2 regions of the Clostridium bornimense genome follow, and region 1 is predicted to be linked to the other one. Evidence: riboswitches for the same ligand, from Rfam matches in the RefSeq annotation. Region 1 holds a riboswitch; the other holds the start of a gene.
The links. Region 1 has a riboswitch for glycine ahead of CM240_RS13850 (serine hydroxymethyltransferase). Riboswitches for the same ligand answer to the same signal wherever they lie in the genome.
Positions count from the first base shown of each region.

Region 1 (10,143 bases):
ACCTACTCTTTTTCTTGTAAAATCACCTTTTGCTTCTATAGCTTTTTTACCTATAAAATCATCTTTTGTCATCTTAACTGCAAATCCTAGTCCAGTTTCTAATGGATCTACTGTATCATCCATTTCATGTCCATATAGGGGCATGGCTGCTTCTAATCTTAATGTATCTCTAGCTCCTAATCCGCATGGAATTAATCCAAACTCTTCTCCAGCAGACATTAAACTATCCCACATCTTAGGTGCATCTTCATTACTTAGATATATTTCGTATCCATCTTCACCTGTATATCCTGTTTGAGAAACTATGCACTTCATTCCATCTACTTCTGCATTAAAGATACAATGATAATATTTTTTAGGTATATTTTCTTCTGAAGTAAGTTTACTTAAAATTTCAAAAGATTTTGGTCCTTGTAATGCAATTTGAGAAATAGAGTCCGATATATCTTCAAATATTACATTGCCAAATTGATGATCTAACATCCACTTATAATCTTTATCTTTATTAGCTGCATTAACTACTATGTAATAAATATTATCTTTATATTTATAAACAATTAAATCATCAACTGTCCCACCTTTTTCATTACACATTGGACTATATCTAGCTTGTCCATCAACCATATTTGTAAAATCATTTGTAAGAATCATTTGTAAATTCTTTAAAGCATCTTCACCTTTGCAAATAATCTCACCCATATGAGATACATCAAACAAACCTGCTTTAGTTCTTACTGCCATATGTTCTGATATTACTCCTGCTTGATATTGAACAGGAAGTAAATAACCTGCAAATGGTACTATCTTTCCGTTATATTTAACGTGTGTATCGTATAATGGTGTCTTTAACTCCATATTTTCATCTCCTTTATTGGTATAATGGATACTTATCACATATTTTTGTTACTTCGCTTCTTATATAATCAGCTTTTGTATCAAAATCAGTTATAGTTAATTTAATTAATTTCGCGATAACTTTCATATCTTCTTCTACTAATCCCCTTGTTGTTACAGCTGGAGTTCCTATACGAACACCACTAGTTACAAATGGACTTTCAGGATCATTAGGAACTGCATTTTTATTTAATGTTATATATACTTCATCTAATCTATTTTGAAGTTCCTTACCTGTTATATTCATATTTCTTAAATCAACTAACATCAAATGATTATCTGTTCCACCACTTATTAAATTGAATCCCTCATCAATTAATGCATCTGCAAGAGCTTTAGCATTTTTTATTACTTGTTGTTGATATACTTTAAATTCTGGTTTTAATGCCTCTCCAAGACAAACTGCTTTTGCTGCTATAACATGCATTAATGGTCCACCTTGAGTTCCTGGGAAGATAGCTTTATTAATTGCCTTTGCATATTTCTCCTTACACATTATTATTCCGCCTCTTGGCCCTCTTAATGTTTTATGTGTTGTAGTTGTAACTATATCTGCATATGGTACTGGACTTTGATGTAATCCTGCAGCAACTAAACCTGCAATATGTGCCATATCTACAAATAATATTGCTCCAACTTCTTTTGCAATATCGTGAAATACATCAAACTTAATTTCTCTTGGATATGCAGAAGCACCTGCAACTATCATCTTAGGTTTATGTCTTATGGCAAGTTCTCTTACTTTGTCATAATCAATAACACCAGAATTTTCATCAATATTATAAGGAATAAAATTATATAAAATGCCAGATTGATTAACTGGACTTCCATGTGTTAAATGTCCACCATGAGCTAAATTTAATCCTAATACAGTATCTCCTGGTTTTAAGAATGCTGCATACACAGCCATATTGGCATTAGCCCCTGAATGTGGTTGTACACACGCATGTTCACATCCAAATAACTCCTTAGTTCTATCAATAGCTAACTGTTCAATTACATCTATTTCCTCACATCCACCATAATATCTCTTTCCTGGATAGCCTTCAGCATATTTATTAGCTGGTACAGTTGCCATTGCCATCATTACAGTTGGTGAAATAATATTTTCAGAAGCAATTAGTTCTAAATTCCTTCTTTGCCTTTTCATCTCTTTTTTTAGAGCTTCCCCAACCTCTGGATCGCATTTAGAAATCGATTCCATAATTTCATTAATCATATACAAGTTCACCCTTTCTGTTGCACCTTCTGCTATCTCAAAATAAAAAAACAGAGATAGCAGAAGATATATTTAATATCTTCAACTATCTCTGTCCTTAAACCTGAAAGATTCCTTCTTAATATATAAAAAAGTTGCTTCGTCGGTACGCCATTGTTCTCCAGAGTTTCGTCCAAATTTGATCCCTTTGCCTGAGAGTTTTTAAGCCCCTTCGGCGTTGTATCAACATTACAATCTCTCTCAAATTCTTCATCCGAACTTATTTTGAATTTATATTTATTGTAATCAATTCCTTATTTAACGTCAACGATTTTTATTTATTTATTAATAATTTTAGGTTTTCACTACATTAAACTTAATAAAATAAATTATTTATTATCTATTTGTTATTTTTTAAAGAATATCCCTTGTTTTCGATACTATATTACAAATTTAATCTTACAATAAATTTTGTGATAATAACCTGTATCCTTTGGGAACACAAATAAAAATGCACCTACAAATGATCGATATATTTACTATCATTTGCGATGCATTCCATACTGCTATTATTATTTTAAATTAAATTATTTTTTTATCTTATATCTATAAAAAACAAACCTCTGAATTAAATAGCTGAGAAAAAATAAAGCAATATCTACAAATATTTTAATAAAAGTCGCATCTATAAATTTTGTAGACAATATAGATACTAAAAATCCACTACAAAACATTTGAGAAATTACTAGTAATATATATTTTATTACATCGGAGACCCTATCAACTCCATTAAATACCCATCTTTGACTTAAGAAAAAATTTAAACTTCCAGAAAAAATTCTAGATATGATTGTTGCCTCCATTACATTCATCGGTATACTAAATAAAATTTCATTAGTAAGTACAGTAAAAATAGATAAATCTACTACAGCACTAATTATTGATGAACCAGCAAATTTAAAAAGTCTATTAATTATATTAATAATTTTTCCAATATTACTACTATCTTCATCATTGTTTATCTTTTCTTCCACTTTTATCACCCTTATAATTTAATTGTCAAAAATATACTTACCCTAACTTTGATATTATACCATCATATTTAACTAATTATAAATAAATTTTTATAAAATTTTTTGTAAAGTAATTGTTTATTCAATTATTAAAACACTTATTGATATAATAATACATAACCATCCTATAAGAGTATAAACCATCAGATAAAATGAAGATGTTCCGGCAATCTCCATTACTCCTCTTAATAAACTTCCAACTGTTAATATTGCAATACCTGAATTATAAATATTATAAAAAAATCTATATTTCTTTTTATTTACTATACTTGGTATAAACAACATAATAATTCCATAGAAAAGAACGCCTCCTACTAAAGGATATAGAAACATATATGTCATGTAAGGCGAAGTAACTCCATGTCCGAAAATGCCATAGACCTTATTAAAAATAAATGCAAATATAGTTGATATTACAAAAATTACTATTGTTTTTAAAAACTTCTTTCTAATATCCGATATAAACAATATCACTAACCTCCCTTTCTTCAATTCTCTTACCATTTGTTGTAGGCTTATTTATTACTTCCCCCATAAATACCATTGATGAAGATCCTCCACCATCTAAATTATATGCGACAGTGCATCCTTTTTCTTTAAATACTTCTGCTAACTCTTCAAGAGAGAATCCTTTACTTTCACTAGTTCTACCATCTGATACAACAGCAATATAATGTAGCGGTGCAACTTGTCCTATAGCAGTTCTTGGATTACTATTCATAGACTTAGCTACTTCGTCATTAGCATCTACTACAATTTCCCCATCTTTAATTAATGCTGGTCCAAAAGAAATTATTTGCCATATATCACTACCTAATTCATCCATATCAGTGTTATTTTCATTTATAATTTTAAAGTTACCATCGTTATCAATTACCAAAGCTTCATCATTATCAGAAGTTCTCTTTGTTTCCCTGTATGATATTCCATTACGTAAAACATAACCAGCATCCCTAAATCCGTAAAAATCTCCATTTATAGCAAGAATAGCATTATGCTCTTTTGCAATTTCCGATGTTTTTTCCTTAATATTTCTGCCATAAGTATTTTCCGCAAAAGCTGTTTTTAGTAAAGCCTTATCTTTTATTGTAATATCCGCAACATAATAAGTTGTTTCATCCTTTCTCTCTGTTTCAATAGATATTTCAATATTGTCATCAGAGTAACTATTCTCTGAAACCACAGATTCCGTTTCTTTTGTTGTATCACTTTCACTCTTATTAGCTGATGTTGTATTACTATCACTGTTATAACTTTCAACAGTTTCTTTCGATTTAGGTATAACAAAGGTGTCTAGCAACACAAAAGTTGAAAAAGATATTATTATAATTGTGACTATTATTGCCCACCTATATGGTTTTTTAAAAAACTCCAACTTTTTTTCTCTCCTTACTTCTTTTTTTAAATATGAAATGTTTTTGAATAAAATAGCTAATAAAAAATAATATACTATCAACTATTATCTTAGTTACTGTCAAATTTACGAACTCGGAAGATAATCTAGATACTATAAATCCACTAGCCCCCATCTGAATAATAAAAAGCATTCCATATTTTATAGCTTCCCTAGTATCTTTATTTCCGTTAAATACCCATCTTTGATTAAGTAGAAAATTAATAATCCCAGAACATATCCTTGCCATTATTGTTGCTTCAATAATTCCTAGTGAAGATGTATATAGCATTCCACTAGTGAGAATAGAAAACACTGTTAAATCTATTATTGCACTTACTATTGATGATCCAGCAAATTTAAATATACCAGTAAAAATGCGGAAAGAATCTTTTATAGCATTATAATGAGAGGACTTATTTTCTTCTAAATAAATTGTTTCAATAGGTACTTCTGTTATACCAATATGTTTTTTTGCAACATTAATAAGAAAATTCATTTCAAACTCATATCTAGTACCCTCAGAACATAAAAATTCTTCTTCATTTTTTCTTGTTATTCCTCTGAGCCCTGTTTGTGTATCTTTGCACCTAATTCCTGTTACAAAATAAAACATTAAAGAAGAAATAGCATTTCCTAACTTGCTTCTAAATGGCACATTATCAGAAGAAAAATCCCTTGTTCCTATTAATATTTCTTCTTTATTTTCTGTAATACTATTAGCAATCCTTATAATATCCTTAGCAGAATGTTGTCCATCAGCATCAGCAGTAACATAGCCAAGATTTTTAGGATATCTTTGCGATGCAAGTCTAACGCCATTTTTTAGTGCACTACCTTTTCCTTGATTTTTTTCATGATAATAAACGATACAGTTGGGCACTTCCTCCACAGCTAAAAATATCTTTTTATACTTTTTGCCACTTCCATCATCAATAACTACAATAGGTAAATTCTTTAGCTTGTGTATCTCAATTATTAACTTTAGTAGCCTTGCATCAGGGCAATATGCTGGAATAATTATTATCGGTTCACTTTTGTTTAATTCTTCACTCATACAATACCCTCCCTTTACTTTTTATAACAAATAGCTAATCATCGTTAAATAATCACCTATAATTGTTTTCTTATTTTAACTTCATAATATCACTAGATATAATCTTCACTCTATCAACCTATGGTGTTTTTTATATGTATTCTATGTGTATTTTTATATTAAAAAAGAGAGGGTTCAAAATAATTGAATCCTCTCTTTTTGCACATAAGAAGTACATGAACAATATACATCAATTTTTATTACTTTCCTTTGGCTATTATATAATAAAAAAAGAGACAACAGTCCCTTTTTTATTTCTATATTAACTTTATAAATTCTTCTACTCCAACTCGTTCTACAACCTTAGATAATCTTTCTCCAGGATTACCCACCTTTTCATAGGCCGCAATTATTTTATCTACTGTTTCAATAATTTCATCCTCTTTTACGATTTTTCCTATAGAATTCCCAATTCTCATTTCTCTACCAAATCTACCACCAACAAAGATTTCTGCTCCTTGTTCTTTTGAAATAAATCCACCAACTTTACATTCTCTTATACAATCTCCACACTCTACACATTTATCTCTATCAAAAATAATCTTCTTATTTTCTAGTGTCAATGCTTTTTGTCTACACACCTTTGTACACATACTACAGCCAACACATTTTTCTTCTACATACTCTGGTACATTTCTTCCTATAATACCTATATCGTTAATATTTGCTTTAGCACAGTTATTAGCACATCCCACAACATTTATTTTAAATTTTGCTAATGTATCTTTTGCAAAATACTTGTCCTCTAATTCTCTACATAATTTTTGAGTATCAATATTTCCATGTAAACAAACTGTACCTTTACAAGCTACTAATGGTCTTATCTTCTTTCCAGTTCCACCATGTCTAAGTCCTAAACTTTCAGCTTCTTCAAGGGCAGTTTCTATGTCTTCATCCTTTATCCAAGGAATCTCCATTTGAAGTCTAGTGGTTAATCCCATATAACCTCTTCCATATTTATTTGCAATAATTGATAATGCTTCAATTTCTTTTGTCGTAAAATTTCCCGCTCTACTTAAAAATCTAACAGCAAAATGCTCCTTGTCATTTTGTAATAGTGCTCCTACTGCCTTTAATTCACCTTGTCTTTTCTTATTTACAGCCATAGCTTTACCCCCAATAAACTAGTCTAATATTATTTTTTCATTCTTTTCAATGGCTACCAATTCTCCATTTTCTACAATAAGTGTTATAGTTCCAGAGTTAATGTCCTCTATTTGATTTTTAACAATTTTTAACTTATTGTCAAGGTTTGTTTGTATTTTATCCTCATCGTTATCTCCAACTGTAATTTTTTCAATAACACCACAAGCAGAAGTCATATTAGTAATACGGTCTATTAAAATAAACTCACCTAAAGTTTTATGATTTTTAAATTCATCTACTATTATTTTTTCTGAAATCTTAATATCACATAAAGCTATTTCGTTTTTCACCAATTCTTCAGCATCTAAATGTTCCCCAGTATTTATATCAATCTTATATATTATGTCCTTTACTTCTGCTACTACTAATTTTGTACCTATCTTAATAAAATACTCTCTTCCTGGTACTAAGTTATTATCATCCATCCATAAGATTTTTGTTGTTATTAAATTGCTGATATTTATATTAGCACCCTTAGATATTACACAACCTCTTGATATATCAACTTCCTTGTCTAGTTGTATAGTTACAGCTTGGCCCTTATAAGCTTCTTTTACATTCTCGCTTCCGTTTAATATAGTCTTTACTACTGCCTTTTCTTTACTTGGCAATGTAACAACCTCATCCCCTACAGCAATAGCTCCACTTTCAATTTCTCCTTGAAAACCTCTGAACGTGTGGTTCGGTCTACAAACTCTTTGTACTGGTAAATAAAATCCTTCTTCCTTATTATCATCTTCGATATCAACATTTTCTAAATAAGTTAAAAGTGGCTCTTCCTTATACCATGTCATATTAGAAGATTTAGTAGTTAAATTATCTCCTTCTGTTGCAGATAAAGGAATAATTTTTACATTTTCTAATGATAATTCTCCTGCTAACTTATATATTTCTTCCCTTATATTATTGAAAGTTTCTTCATCGTAATTAACTAAATCCATTTTATTTATAGCAAATACAAAGTATCTAATTCCCATTAGTGAACAAATACGACTATGTCTTCTTGTTTGAACTTGAACACCTTTCTTTGCATCTACTAATATAATACTTAAATCAGCAAAGGAAGCACCAACAGCCATGTTTCTTGTATATTCTTCATGACCAGGAGTATCAGCAACAATAAAGCTGCGGGCATCGGTAGTAAAGTAGCGATAAGCTACATCTATTGTAATACCTTGTTCACGCTCTGCCATAAGTCCATCTAATAGTAATGAATAATCTATATCTCCTTCTCTACTTCCAACTTTACTATCTAGTTCTAATGCTCTCGCTTGGTCTGCATATAAAAGCTTTGAATCATATAAAATATGTCCTATTAAAGTAGACTTTCCATCATCAACACTACCACATGTTATAAATTTTAATAATCCTTTCATTAGAAATACCCCTCCCTTTTTCTTCTTTCCATACTTCCTGCTGCCTCATTATCAATTACACGAGTTGTTCTTTCTGAAGAAACAGCACCTAAAGTTTCCTCTATAATTTCATCTAGAGTATCTGCTTCTGACTCGCATCCCCCTGTTAATGGATAACAACCAAGAGTTCTAAAACGAACTTTTTTATACTCTACCTTTTCTCCTGGCAAAAATTTAAATCTATCATCATCAACCATTATAATATTGCCATCACGATATACAACGGGACGTTCCTTTGCAAAATATAAAGGTACTATATCAATTTTTTCTCTTTTTATATATTGCCAAATATCTTTTTCAGTCCAATTTGATAATGGAAATACTCTTATGCTCTCCCCTTTATTTATTTTTGTATTATAAAGTTTCCACATTTCAGGTCTTTGATTTTTAGGATCCCAAGCTTGTGCTTCATTACGGAAAGAAAACACTCTTTCCTTTGCACGAGACTTTTCTTCATCACGACGTCCACCACCAAAGGCTGCTGTAAATCCATATTTCTTTAACCCTTGTTTTAATGCTTGAGTTTTCATGATATCTGTATATGCTGACCCATGTTCAAAAGGATTTATTCCATTTTTAACCCCTTCCTCATTACTATAAACAATCATATCTATACCTAGTTCTTTTGCTGTCTTATCCCTAAACTCAATCATTTCTTTAAACTTCCAAGTTGTATCAATATGCATAAAAGGAAACGGTGGCTTTTCTGGATAAAATGCCTTCATTGCCAAATGTAGCATTACTGAACTATCCTTTCCTATTGAATATAACATTACTGGCTTTTCGCATTCTGCTGCCACTTCCCTAATAATATAAATTGCTTCTGCTTCTAATTGATCTAAATGTGATAATTCCCTCATCTTATTGCCCCCATTTCTTAATACTTATTAGAATCTTTTCTATTAATATTTATCTCTTCAATATTTCCATTGCCTTCTTCTATTTTCCAATGAGCAATATCTCCTTCGATATTTACTGATAGCTTACTACCTCTACCACCAATATCTGCTCCTAAATATAAAGAAATTGCGCTAAATTTACATTCTTTTATGCAAGAGCAACAGCCCCAACAATCTTTAGGATATTTTATATAAGCTTTATTATTTTCGTCTATTTCCAATAGGCTTCCTGGACAAACCTTCGTACAGCCTTTACATCCAACACATTTTTCTTTATTAATTGCTATGCTCATATACTTCCCCCCTGCCTACTAAATCTCTTAAAATAATTTCAATCTTTCCATCAACAACCTTAGAATTTACATATTTAAGCCATTTATCATCTTTATTAGGATAATCAAGATTTTCTGCAAAGCTATGCCATCTTGTCTCTTTTCTAGCATTTAAATGAGCTATAACAGATTTACAAATTACTAGCCTCTCCTTTATTTCATATATAAACATAAGTTCATGAAAATCATTAGCTTTTAGACTATCTGTAAGTTTTTCTATTTGATTTATTTTCTCCTCAGCTACTTTTAATTGCTTTTCATTATACTGATAATTAGTACTTATACCACCAGCATAACTATCCATTACCTTTTGCATTGCTTCTTCTATAGCCTCTATAGAAAATAATCCTTCTTCATTATTTAAGAAGCTTTCTACCTCTTTTTTCTTTTCTGCTACAAAATTATCTATTTCATCTACTACTGTGGCAGTATAATTTTCTAAATCCTTTATAACAGCTTTTGCAGCTATTTCTCCTTCTACTAATGCTCCTGTTACATATTTTTGAGGACAACCTCCAGCAACATCTCCTGCTGCATAAAGCCCTTTTATAGTAGTTCTTCTATTACTATCAACCCAATATCCACTAGCAGTATGTCCACCAACAATATAAGGTTCTGTACCTTCTATTTCTACATTAGCCTCACTAGGATTTTTACCAGATTCAACCCATTTTAAAGTTTGGCTTGGTGCCATATT
Region 1 covers NZ_HG917869.1:99,614-109,756, reverse strand. Annotated here, with positions in the region: gene gcvT (glycine cleavage system aminomethyltransferase GcvT) at 1-855, opposite strand, end outside; gene CM240_RS13850 (serine hydroxymethyltransferase) at 869-2,113, opposite strand; glycine riboswitch at 2,203-2,279, opposite strand; glycine riboswitch at 2,283-2,366, opposite strand; gene CM240_RS13845 (GtrA family protein) at 2,680-3,126, opposite strand; gene CM240_RS13840 (hypothetical protein) at 3,244-3,633, opposite strand; gene CM240_RS13835 (phosphodiester glycosidase family protein) at 3,614-4,540, opposite strand; gene CM240_RS13830 (bifunctional glycosyltransferase family 2/GtrA family protein) at 4,527-5,615, opposite strand; gene CM240_RS13825 (4Fe-4S binding protein) at 5,912-6,760, opposite strand; gene CM240_RS13820 (DUF2292 domain-containing protein) at 6,779-8,176, opposite strand; gene cysD (sulfate adenylyltransferase subunit CysD) at 8,176-9,075, opposite strand; gene CM240_RS13810 (indolepyruvate ferredoxin oxidoreductase subunit alpha) at 9,093-9,407, opposite strand; gene CM240_RS13805 (adenylyl-sulfate reductase subunit alpha) at 9,391-10,143, opposite strand, start outside.

Region 2 (10,143 bases), on a different replicon from region 1:
TTCTATAATGAAGTTTTGGAATGATTTAAAAATAGCTTTTGATTCTAGTGTTGGAGCCTTTACTGGTGTTGGATATAATGCTGGAGAACCTTTAGAAAATACATATTTTTTAGGTGATATTGAAATGCTACTGGGTGTAATAATGATGGGTATTGGTATAGGAACTATAACTAGAAAAATAGTAAGGTAGTAGTAATGTTTATTATATAAATTATAAAAACACTATTTTATACTTTGGAAAGTTAAATTGATTATTGATAAAATATATAGAAAAATACTGCCGATGAAGAATTTATTTGAATTCTCCATCGGCAGTATTTCTTTACTATTCATATATTTGTTATAATGTTATATAAAGAATTATAAGATATATAATGAAGTGAAATAATTAGGAGATAAATATGGATTTTAAAGAATTATTATTAAAAAGAGAAAGTACTAGAAATTATATAGATAAAAAGGTGGAAAGAGAAAAAATTATAGAGTGTATAGAAGCAGGTAGAGTTGCACCATCTGCTTGTAATGCACAGCCATGGAAGTTTATAATTGTTGATGAAGATTCTAAGGTAAAGGAATTAAGTAAATGCATTTATGATCCAGTTATTGGAATGAATAAATTTGCATTACAAGCACCAGCATTCATTATAGCTGTAAGAGAAAAGAGAAATCTTACATCTAAAATAGGAGAAATAGTAAAGAAAAAAGATTTTACATCTCTTGACATGGGGATGGCGATAGAGAATATATGTCTTTATGCAACGTATATAGGATTAGGTACTTGTATAATTGGATGGTTTAAGGAAAAAGGGATTAGAAAAATTTTAAATATACCAAAAGATAAAGAGGTAGATCTAATAATTTCTATTGGTTATAGTGGTGATGAAAAACCAAGGAAAAAAGTGAGAAAGAATATAAATGATATAATGGGAGTTAATGAATATTAATGAATAAAATGATTTTATTAGAGAGTTGCAAGCTATGCCCAAGAGAATGTGGTATAAATAGACTTGAAGGAAAGGTTGGGTTTTGCAAGTCTGGAAGAGATATCAAGATTTCTAGAGCTGCACTTCATAGGTGGGAAGAGCCGTGCATATCAGGAACTAATGGGTCAGGAGCAGTATTTTTTTCTAATTGTACTCTTGGATGTGTATTTTGTCAGAACCATCTTATAAGTCAAGAAGGCGTTGGAAAGGAAGTATCTATATTAAGACTTAGTGAGATATTTTTAGAGTTACAAGAGAAAGGTGCACATAATATAAATCTTGTAACTGCAACACAATATGTTCCTCAAATAATATCTGCATTGGATATCGCTAAGAACAAAGGGCTAAATATTCCTATAGTATATAATACAAGTGGATATGAAAAGATAGAAACTTTAAAACTGCTAGATGGTTACATTGATATATACATACCTGACTTTAAGTATTTAAATAACAAATTTTCTATTAGATATTCTAATGCAAAAGAATATAGTATTTTTGCAACAAAGGCTATTGAAGAAATGGTATCACAAGTAGGAAATCCAACATTTGATGAAAATAATATATTGCAAAAGGGTGTTATAGTGAGGCACTTAATGTTACCAGGACTATTGTTTGATTCTAAGAAAATAATAGATTATTTATATAAGCAATATGGAGATAAAATATATATCAGTATAATGAATCAATATATTCCATTAAATAATGCTAGTAAATATGATGAAATAAATAGATATTTAGATAACAGACATTATGATAGTCTTATAAATTACGCTATAAAATTAGGAATAACAAATGCTTTTATACAAGATGAAGGAACTAATATAGAAAGTTATATACCAGAATTTAATGGAGAAGGAGTATAGGAACAAATATTGTTCTTATACTCCTTCTATGTTAATTAATATGAAGAAAAAATTCTTCTGTTTTATTAATCATATAATTAGATATATTAATAGATTTATGTATTTTATAGAAAGATTCAGCACTGATAAAGCCTCCAGCTTTATGATTATGTCCGCCGCTAGAACCATAATTTTTAGAGATAAATTCAGCTAATTCAGTAGCTTTTAGTTTATTATTGCAACTTCTTATAGAAAATTTAATACCATCTTTATTTTCATAATAAACGATACAAGTATCAATGGTATCAACTTGGATTGCTAAATCGCTTATAAATCCTAGTATATTTGGGTCACAAGGATCCGATTTAAAAGTAGCAAATCTATTCTTTTTATTCATTTTGCAGTTTAGTAAAGCCAACCCTGCAGTTGTCAAATCATTTAATGACAAATTTGAATTAATAAGTTGCTTTATAATATAAATATCAAAAGTGAGAGAATCTTTCATAGTTCTATCATTTTCATTATATAGCTCTGAAAAGTTATTAGAGTCAGTTAATAATCCGTAATACAGAGCTGTAGATAAAGAAATATTATTGTTTAGAGAAAAATTTTCTTTATTTAGAAGCATCCATATAAGAGTGGAACAGCTTGCTAAATTAGGATGAATACAATTAAAATCTGAAGTAGTATTATTAGTTATATGATGATCAAAAATACAAATATTCTCTCCAGGAAATTTTGTAACATTTGATTGAGCATATTGACAATCAACTGTTATTAGAAGATCAGGATTTTTTAAAGTAGTAACATGCTCTATAGGTATTTTTAATAAATCTATCATAAGTATAATATTAGGTTTCGTAATAATATTTCCAGAATAAATTAATTTTACAGATTTATTGTGTGATTTGAAGTAACAATATAATCCGTAACCGGAGGCTATAGTATCAGCATCTGGGTTATCATGGCACTGAATAATAATATTATTAAATTTTAGCAATGTCGAAAGCTTAAGCATAGAAAATATACCCCCTTAAATATATTACAATTATAACAAAAAATAATACAATTAAAAAGATAAAGTAATAATGAAATAATAAGATAATAAATGAGAAATAATAGATATTAAATATGAAGAAATATATTGAAAGTAATTATATATAAATGCTTGTTTTGAATAAGAAATAATAATATAATTTACAAGAAATAAAAAGTGTTCGGATGAAGATTGCGGGAGAGGGTTAGTCCGCCGAAGATGAAAAAACTTTCAGGCATCGTTAAGATATGGACCGTAATTGGACGAGCCCTTGGAGAGACTCATTGATAGAATGAGCACCGAAGGAGCAAGATAGATTAAACTATCGAAACTCTCAGGTAAAAGGACAGGGGAGAGGAGTAAAAAAGAATATAATAAACTCCAATCTTCTCAAAAGATACGTTGAGGAGGAAAATTTATGGAGATACTAACAGAAGTCTTTGAAAAAATTAACAATATAGTATGGGGGCCACCGTTACTCATACTATTAGTAGGAACAGGAGTATATTTGACTATAAGGTTAAATTTACTTCAGGTGTTCAAATTGCCATTAGCATTAAAATATGTTTTTGGAAAAGATGAAGAGAAAACAGATGATAAAGCCAAAGGAGATATATCTTCATTTGCAGCTTTATGTACAGCTTTATCTGCTACTATTGGTACCGGTAATATTGTAGGAGTAGCTACAGCAATACAATATGGAGGACCAGGAGCATTATTTTGGATGTGGATTGCAGCTTTTTTTGGAATGGCTACAAAATACGCAGAGGGAGTTTTAGCCATAAAGTATAGAGTAGTAGATAAAAATGGAGAAATGTCTGGTGGTCCTATGTATTATATAGAAAAAGGATTAGGACTAAAGTGGTTAGGAAAGATTTTTGCACTTTTTGGAATTGGTGTTGCATTTTTTGGGATTGGTACATTTGCACAGGTAAATGCTATATCCAATTCAACAAAAATATTGTTTAATGTACCATTAGTAATAACAGCTACTATTATAACTATTCTTGTTGCAATTGTTATATTAGGTGGAGTAAAAAGGATATCTAAGGTAGCAGAAAGTGCTGTGCCATTTATGGCTATATTCTATATATTAGGAGTAATTCTTTTATTAATATGTAACATTAAAGAGATTCCACATGCCATATCGCTTATAATAACTAGTGCATTTAATCCTAAGGCAGCTTTAGGTGGAGGTGCAGGAATAACAGTTGCTATTGCAATGCAAAGAGGTGTAGGAAGAGGAGTTTTTTCAAATGAAGCAGGTCTTGGAAGTGCACCAATTGCTGCAGCAGCTGCAAAGACGAATTCACCAGTAAAGCAAGGATTGATAACTATGACCGGTACCTTTTTTGATACAATAATAATTTGTACAATGACTGGACTAGCATTAGTAGTTACAAATGTGTGGAGTAATGGTGCATTAGAAGGAGCAGAATTAACTACAGAAGCATTTATGATAGGAATACCGATATCATATATAGGAAAATATATTGTTAATATTGGATTAATTTTCTTTGCTTTCACAACTATTTTAGGATGGAATTATTATGGAGAAAGATGTACAGAATATATTTTTGGGATAAATGGAATTAAGCCATATAGATATATTTATATAGCATTAGTAGCGATAGGTGCATTTTTACCACTAAATTTAATATTTATAATGGCAGATATAGTAAATGGATTAATGGCTATACCAAATTTAATAGCGTTAATAGGCTTGAGTGGAGTAGTTGCTTATGAAACAAAGAAATATTTTGAAGATATAAAGGAAGAGAAGGTTAATATAGAATAAATTAAGGCTATTGTAGAACATAGATTGTTGTTTTACAATAGCTCTTTTTATTAATTTATGAAAGTTTGAAAATTACTTTTAAAGGATTCTAAAGACATTGGAGATATCCTAACTCTTTTTAATGAAGTTAATCCTTGACTTATATTAGCCAAACCTGGTTCAGTTGTTACTGCTAATTTAATCCCTAAAGAAGATACAATATTTTTAGTAGATTCATCATATCTACCAACTGGATAGCAAATAAATTTACTATCTATATTTAAATTTTCTTTAAGAAAGTTTTGAGCATTTTTTATAGATGATATTTTAGCATCATCACTAATATTTTTTAGTTCTTGATGATTTGAAGTGTGGCTTTCGATTATCATTCCATTAGAATACATTTCTTTCAACATATCAATATTCATAAATCCAGGTTTTGTACCGATATAATCAGTGATAACAAAGAAATTGCCTATTAGTCCATATTTCTGTAAAATTGGATATGCGTTAATATAATTATCATCATATCCATCATCAAAAGTAATTACTACAGGTTTTGCAGGAACATTACCAGTAGTTAATGAATAATACAATTCATCTAAAGATAATGAAGTAAAACCATTGTCGTGAAGCCAAGCCATTTCACTTTCAAATTCAGAAGGAGATACTAATAATGTATTAGATGGATCTCTATCTGAAATTGAGTGATACATTAAAATAGGTATAAAAGTATCAGAAATAGGCTTAGATACATAATTCAAAGATTTTTTTAATTCAATCCTTGAAGATACTATATTATTAACATTCAAGTTATCATAAGATAATTTTGAATCTAAATTTGAATACTTTATATATGAAGTAGAAAGCAATATACAAAGTATTAATGAAATTACAGTTGAGATAATAAAAATATATTTTTTCATAAAACCCCCAAATTTATAAAGATAATTCTTCCCAACTAGAATATAAAGATTCTAATTTTTCTTCATTAAGTTTAATTTCATTATTTACTTCAATAGATTTTTCTGGGTTGCTGTAAATTTCTTCTAAGCATAATTGCTCGTTTAGGGTCTTTAAAATATCTTCAACATTAGATATTTCTTCTTCAATCTTTTTTAATGTTTTCTTTTTTTCTCGCTGAGCTCTTTCTTCTTCACGTTTCTTTTTCTTTTCAGCTATTATTTTTGTTTTAGTTTTTCCATCAAAAGTATCTTCTAGTTCAAATCTCGTTGGATTTGTTTTCTTTTCTATATAGTATGAATAATTCCCCAGATATTCTTTCATTTGAAATTCTTCTAATTCATAAATTCTATCAACGACTTTATTTAAGAAATATCTGTCATGAGAAATTACCAATATAGTGCCATCATATCCTAAAATGGCATCTTCTAGAGCTTCTCTAGAAGGAATATCTAAGTGATTAGTAGGCTCATCTAATAATAAAAAATTGCTTTGAGATAGCATAAGTTTTAATAGATTAATTCTACATTTTTCTCCTCCACTAAGATATTTTATCTCTTTAAAAACATCATCGCCTCTAAATAAAAATGCAGCTAGGGCACTACGAATTTCTGTAGTAGTAAGTTCAGGAAAATCATCCCAAACCTCATCAATAATAGTCTTATCTAAGCATAAGTTCTTTTGCTCTTGATCATAATATCCAATATTAACATTTTTACCTAATACAGCAATTCCAGAGTCTTTAGGTATTACACCTCTTATTATGTTAAATAGGGTAGTTTTACCACGACCATTTTCACCGATAATTGCAGTTTTATATCCTTTTTTTATCTCAAAACTGATATTAGAAAATAAATTTTTAGTTTCAAATTTCTTACTAAGATTTTCAACATGAAGAACATCGTTACCACTTTTAACAGAGGTTAAGAAAGTAATTCTAGCAGAAGGTCCTTCTTTAACAGGTGCCTTTATACGTTCAATTTTATCTAAAGATTTTTGTCTACTTTCTGCAGCTTTAATAGATTTTTCCCTATTAAAAGATCTATATTTTTTAATAATTTCTTCTTGCCTTTTTATTTCTTCTTGTTGAAGATTATACGCCTTTAAATCAGCTTCATATGCTTTTTTCTTTTCTTCTAAAGAGTTTGTATAATTTCCATTATATATTCTACAGGTACCATTGAATACTTCCATAGTTTTATTTGTTATAGCATCTAAGAAATATCTATCATGAGAAATTATAATAAGAGTACCTTTATAATCTTTTAAATAATTTTCAAGCCAATTAATAGCATCTAAATCTAAATGATTTGTAGGTTCATCTAAAAGAAGGATATCTGGATTTGTTAATAATAATTTACAAAGAGCTACACGAGTTTTTTGTCCTCCACTTAATATAGATATATTTTTATTAAAATCAGCTTCATTAAAGCCAAGCCCTTTAAGTACTTTTGATATATCACCTTTATAAGTATATCCACCTTTTATTGAATATAGTTCAGTAAGTGTGGTAAATTTGCTAATAAGTTTATCATGATAATCTGAATTACTTTCATCATAAGGTTCTTTTAATTTTTCTTCCAAATCAAGTAGTTGCTTTTCTATTGATAGCAATTCATCGAAGACAGAAAGCAATTCACTGTAAATAGTATTATCACTATGTAACGAGAGATGTTGAGATAGATATCCCACTTTTTTATTTTTATCTATAAAACATTCACCGGAATCATAGGACAATTCACCAGAGATTATTTTAAACAAAGTAGATTTACCAGCACCATTGGCACCTATTAATCCTAATTTTTCCCCTTCATTTAAGGAAAAAGTTATATTTTCTAGTATTACATTTATTCCATAGCTTTTATGGATGTCTTTACAACTAATGACAAACAAAATAATCACCTCTAAGATATTGTACTATTATAAAGAGTTTTTTTGTAGATGTTTTTAAATTATAGTATAAATTTATATTTTAAAATTGTATAATTAAAAGATGTAGATAATTATTTAACAATCTAGTGATTTATATAAGTCATTTAATATAGGGAGTGAAAACATGGATAAAAAAAAGATTTCTATGGCAGTAGTGAGGAGATTGCCAAAATATCAAAGATATTTAAAAGAATTGATGGTGAATGATGTTGATAGAATCTCTTCTAAGGAGCTTTCGGAAAAAATTGGTTTTACTGCATCGCAGATAAGACAAGATTTAAACTGTTTTGGAGATTTTGGTCAACAAGGATATGGATATAATGTAAAGGATCTATATAATAAAATATGTGAAATTTTAGGATTAAATAGAGAATATAGCACTATAATTATCGGAGCTGGTAATATTGGTCAGGCTGTGGCCAATTATATGAATTTTGATAAATTAGGATTTAAGTTAACGGGGATTTTTGATATTAATCCTAAATTAATCGGGCTAAAAATTAGAGATATAGAAATAATGGATACTGATTATTTAGATAAATTTTTAAAAGAATCAAAAGTGGATATAGCAATTTTATGTGTACCTAAAAATAGTGCTCAGAGAATTACTAATGTATTAATCGATGGTGGAGTTCAAGGTTTATGGAATTTCGCTCCTGTAGATTTAGTGGTTCCTGAAAACATAATTGTAGAAAATGTACATTTAAGTGAAAGTTTATTAACAATATCTTATCTTATGAACAGGAGATAAAAATTGTATTGAAATCTATATCATTGGAAGATATAATATAATATGTAAGTATTATATATACTTTGGGGGTAAATTTTTTTAATTATATTTGTTATTTGTTTAACAAATTTTAAGTAGGAGGATTAGTCATGGAGTTAAAGAATGTAATCCTTGAGAAAGAGGATAATATTGCTGTTGTAACTATCAATAGACCTAAGGCATTAAATGCATTAAATAGTGAAACATTAAAAGAATTAGACTTAGTGTTTACAACTATAGAAAATGATGATGATGTTTTAGCCGTTGTTTTAACAGGAGCAGGTGAAAAAGCATTTGTTGCTGGAGCAGACATATCTGAGATGAAAGATATGACAGTTCTTCAAGGAAGAAATTTTGGGAAACTTGGGAATAATGTATTTAGAAAAATCGAAACATTATCAAAACCTGTTATTGCAGCAGTAAATGGTTTTGCGTTAGGCGGTGGTTGTGAACTTTCAATGGCATGTGATATAAGAATCGCATCAAATAAAGCTAAATTTGGGCAACCAGAAGTTGGGTTAGGTATTACACCAGGATTTGGTGGAACTCAAAGATTATCTAGATTAGTTGGTATGGGGATGGCTAAAGAGCTAGTATATACTGCAAAAGTAATAAAAGCAGATGAAGCATTAAGAATAGGTCTTGTAAATTCTATTCATGAGCCAGAAGAATTACTTAATAATGCAAAAGCTTTAGCTAAGACAATAGCTAGTAATGCACCAATAGCGGTTAAGTTATGTAAAGAAGCTATTAATAGAGGTATGCAAGTAGATATAGATACAGCATTAGCTTTTGAATCAGAAGCATTTGGTGAATGTTTCTCAACAGAAGATCAAACTGATGCAATGACAGCATTTGTAGAAAAAAGAAAATTAGATAGATTTAAAAATAAATAATAGGGGGTAAGGGACAATATGGATTTCGCATTGACAAAGGAACAAAAGTTCATTCAAAAGATGGTAAGGGAATTTGCTGAAAATGAAGTAAAACCATTAGCAGCGGAAATAGATGAAACAGAAAGATTCCCTATGGAAACTGTAGAAAAAATGGCTAAATTAAATATGATGGGAATTCCGTTTGCTACAGATTATGAAGGAGCAGGTGGAGATACATTATCTTATATTATAGCTGTTGAAGAATTATCAAAAGTATGTGGTACAACAGGGGTTATTTTGTCAGCTCATACTTCATTATGTGCATCATTAATCAATCAACACGGAAATAAAGATCAAAAAGCTAAGTACTTACCAGATTTAGCTTCCGGAAGAAAAATTGGTGCTTTTGGATTAACAGAGCCAAATGCTGGAACTGATGCGGCAGGTCAACAAACTACAGCTGTATTAGAAGGAGATCATTATGTTTTAAATGGATCAAAAATATTTATAACAAATGGTGGAGTTGCTGATACTTTTGTTGTATTTGCTATGACTGATAAGAGCAAAGGAACTAAGGGAATATCTGCATTTATAATAGAAAAAGGATTCAAAGGTTTTTCTATAGGAAAAGTTGAAAATAAATTAGGTATAAGAGCATCATCAACTACTGAACTTATTTTTGAAGATTGTATAGTTCCAAAGGAAAATTTAGTTGGACAAGAAGGTAAGGGATTTGGAATAGCAATGAAGACTCTTGATGGAGGAAGAATTGGTATTGCTGCTCAAGCTTTAGGAATTGCAGAAGGAGCATTTAATGAAGCAAAGGCTTATATGAAGGAAAGAAAGCAATTTGGTAGGAGCTTAGATAAATTCCAAGGATTACAATGGATGATGGCTGATATGGATGTAGCTATTGAATCAGCTAGACATTTAGTATACTTAGCAGCATGGAAAAAAGACCAA
Region 2 covers NZ_HG917868.1:1,299,082-1,309,224, forward strand. Annotated here, with positions in the region: gene CM240_RS05720 (pentapeptide repeat-containing protein) at 1-190, shown strand, start outside; gene CM240_RS05725 (nitroreductase family protein) at 402-944, shown strand; gene CM240_RS05730 (radical SAM protein) at 953-1,849, shown strand; gene CM240_RS05735 (DHH family phosphoesterase) at 1,881-2,846, opposite strand; glycine riboswitch at 3,126-3,224, shown strand; gene CM240_RS05740 (alanine/glycine:cation symporter family protein) at 3,283-4,662, shown strand; gene CM240_RS05745 (polysaccharide deacetylase family protein) at 4,713-5,567, opposite strand; gene abc-f (ribosomal protection-like ABC-F family protein) at 5,581-7,497, opposite strand; gene CM240_RS05755 (redox-sensing transcriptional repressor Rex) at 7,661-8,287, shown strand; gene CM240_RS05760 (short-chain-enoyl-CoA hydratase) at 8,416-9,201, shown strand; gene CM240_RS05765 (acyl-CoA dehydrogenase) at 9,220-10,143, shown strand, end outside.
Region 2: it holds a riboswitch for glycine, as region 1 does, so the genes downstream of both, CM240_RS05740 (alanine/glycine:cation symporter family protein) here and CM240_RS13850 (serine hydroxymethyltransferase) in region 1, are expected to answer to the same signal.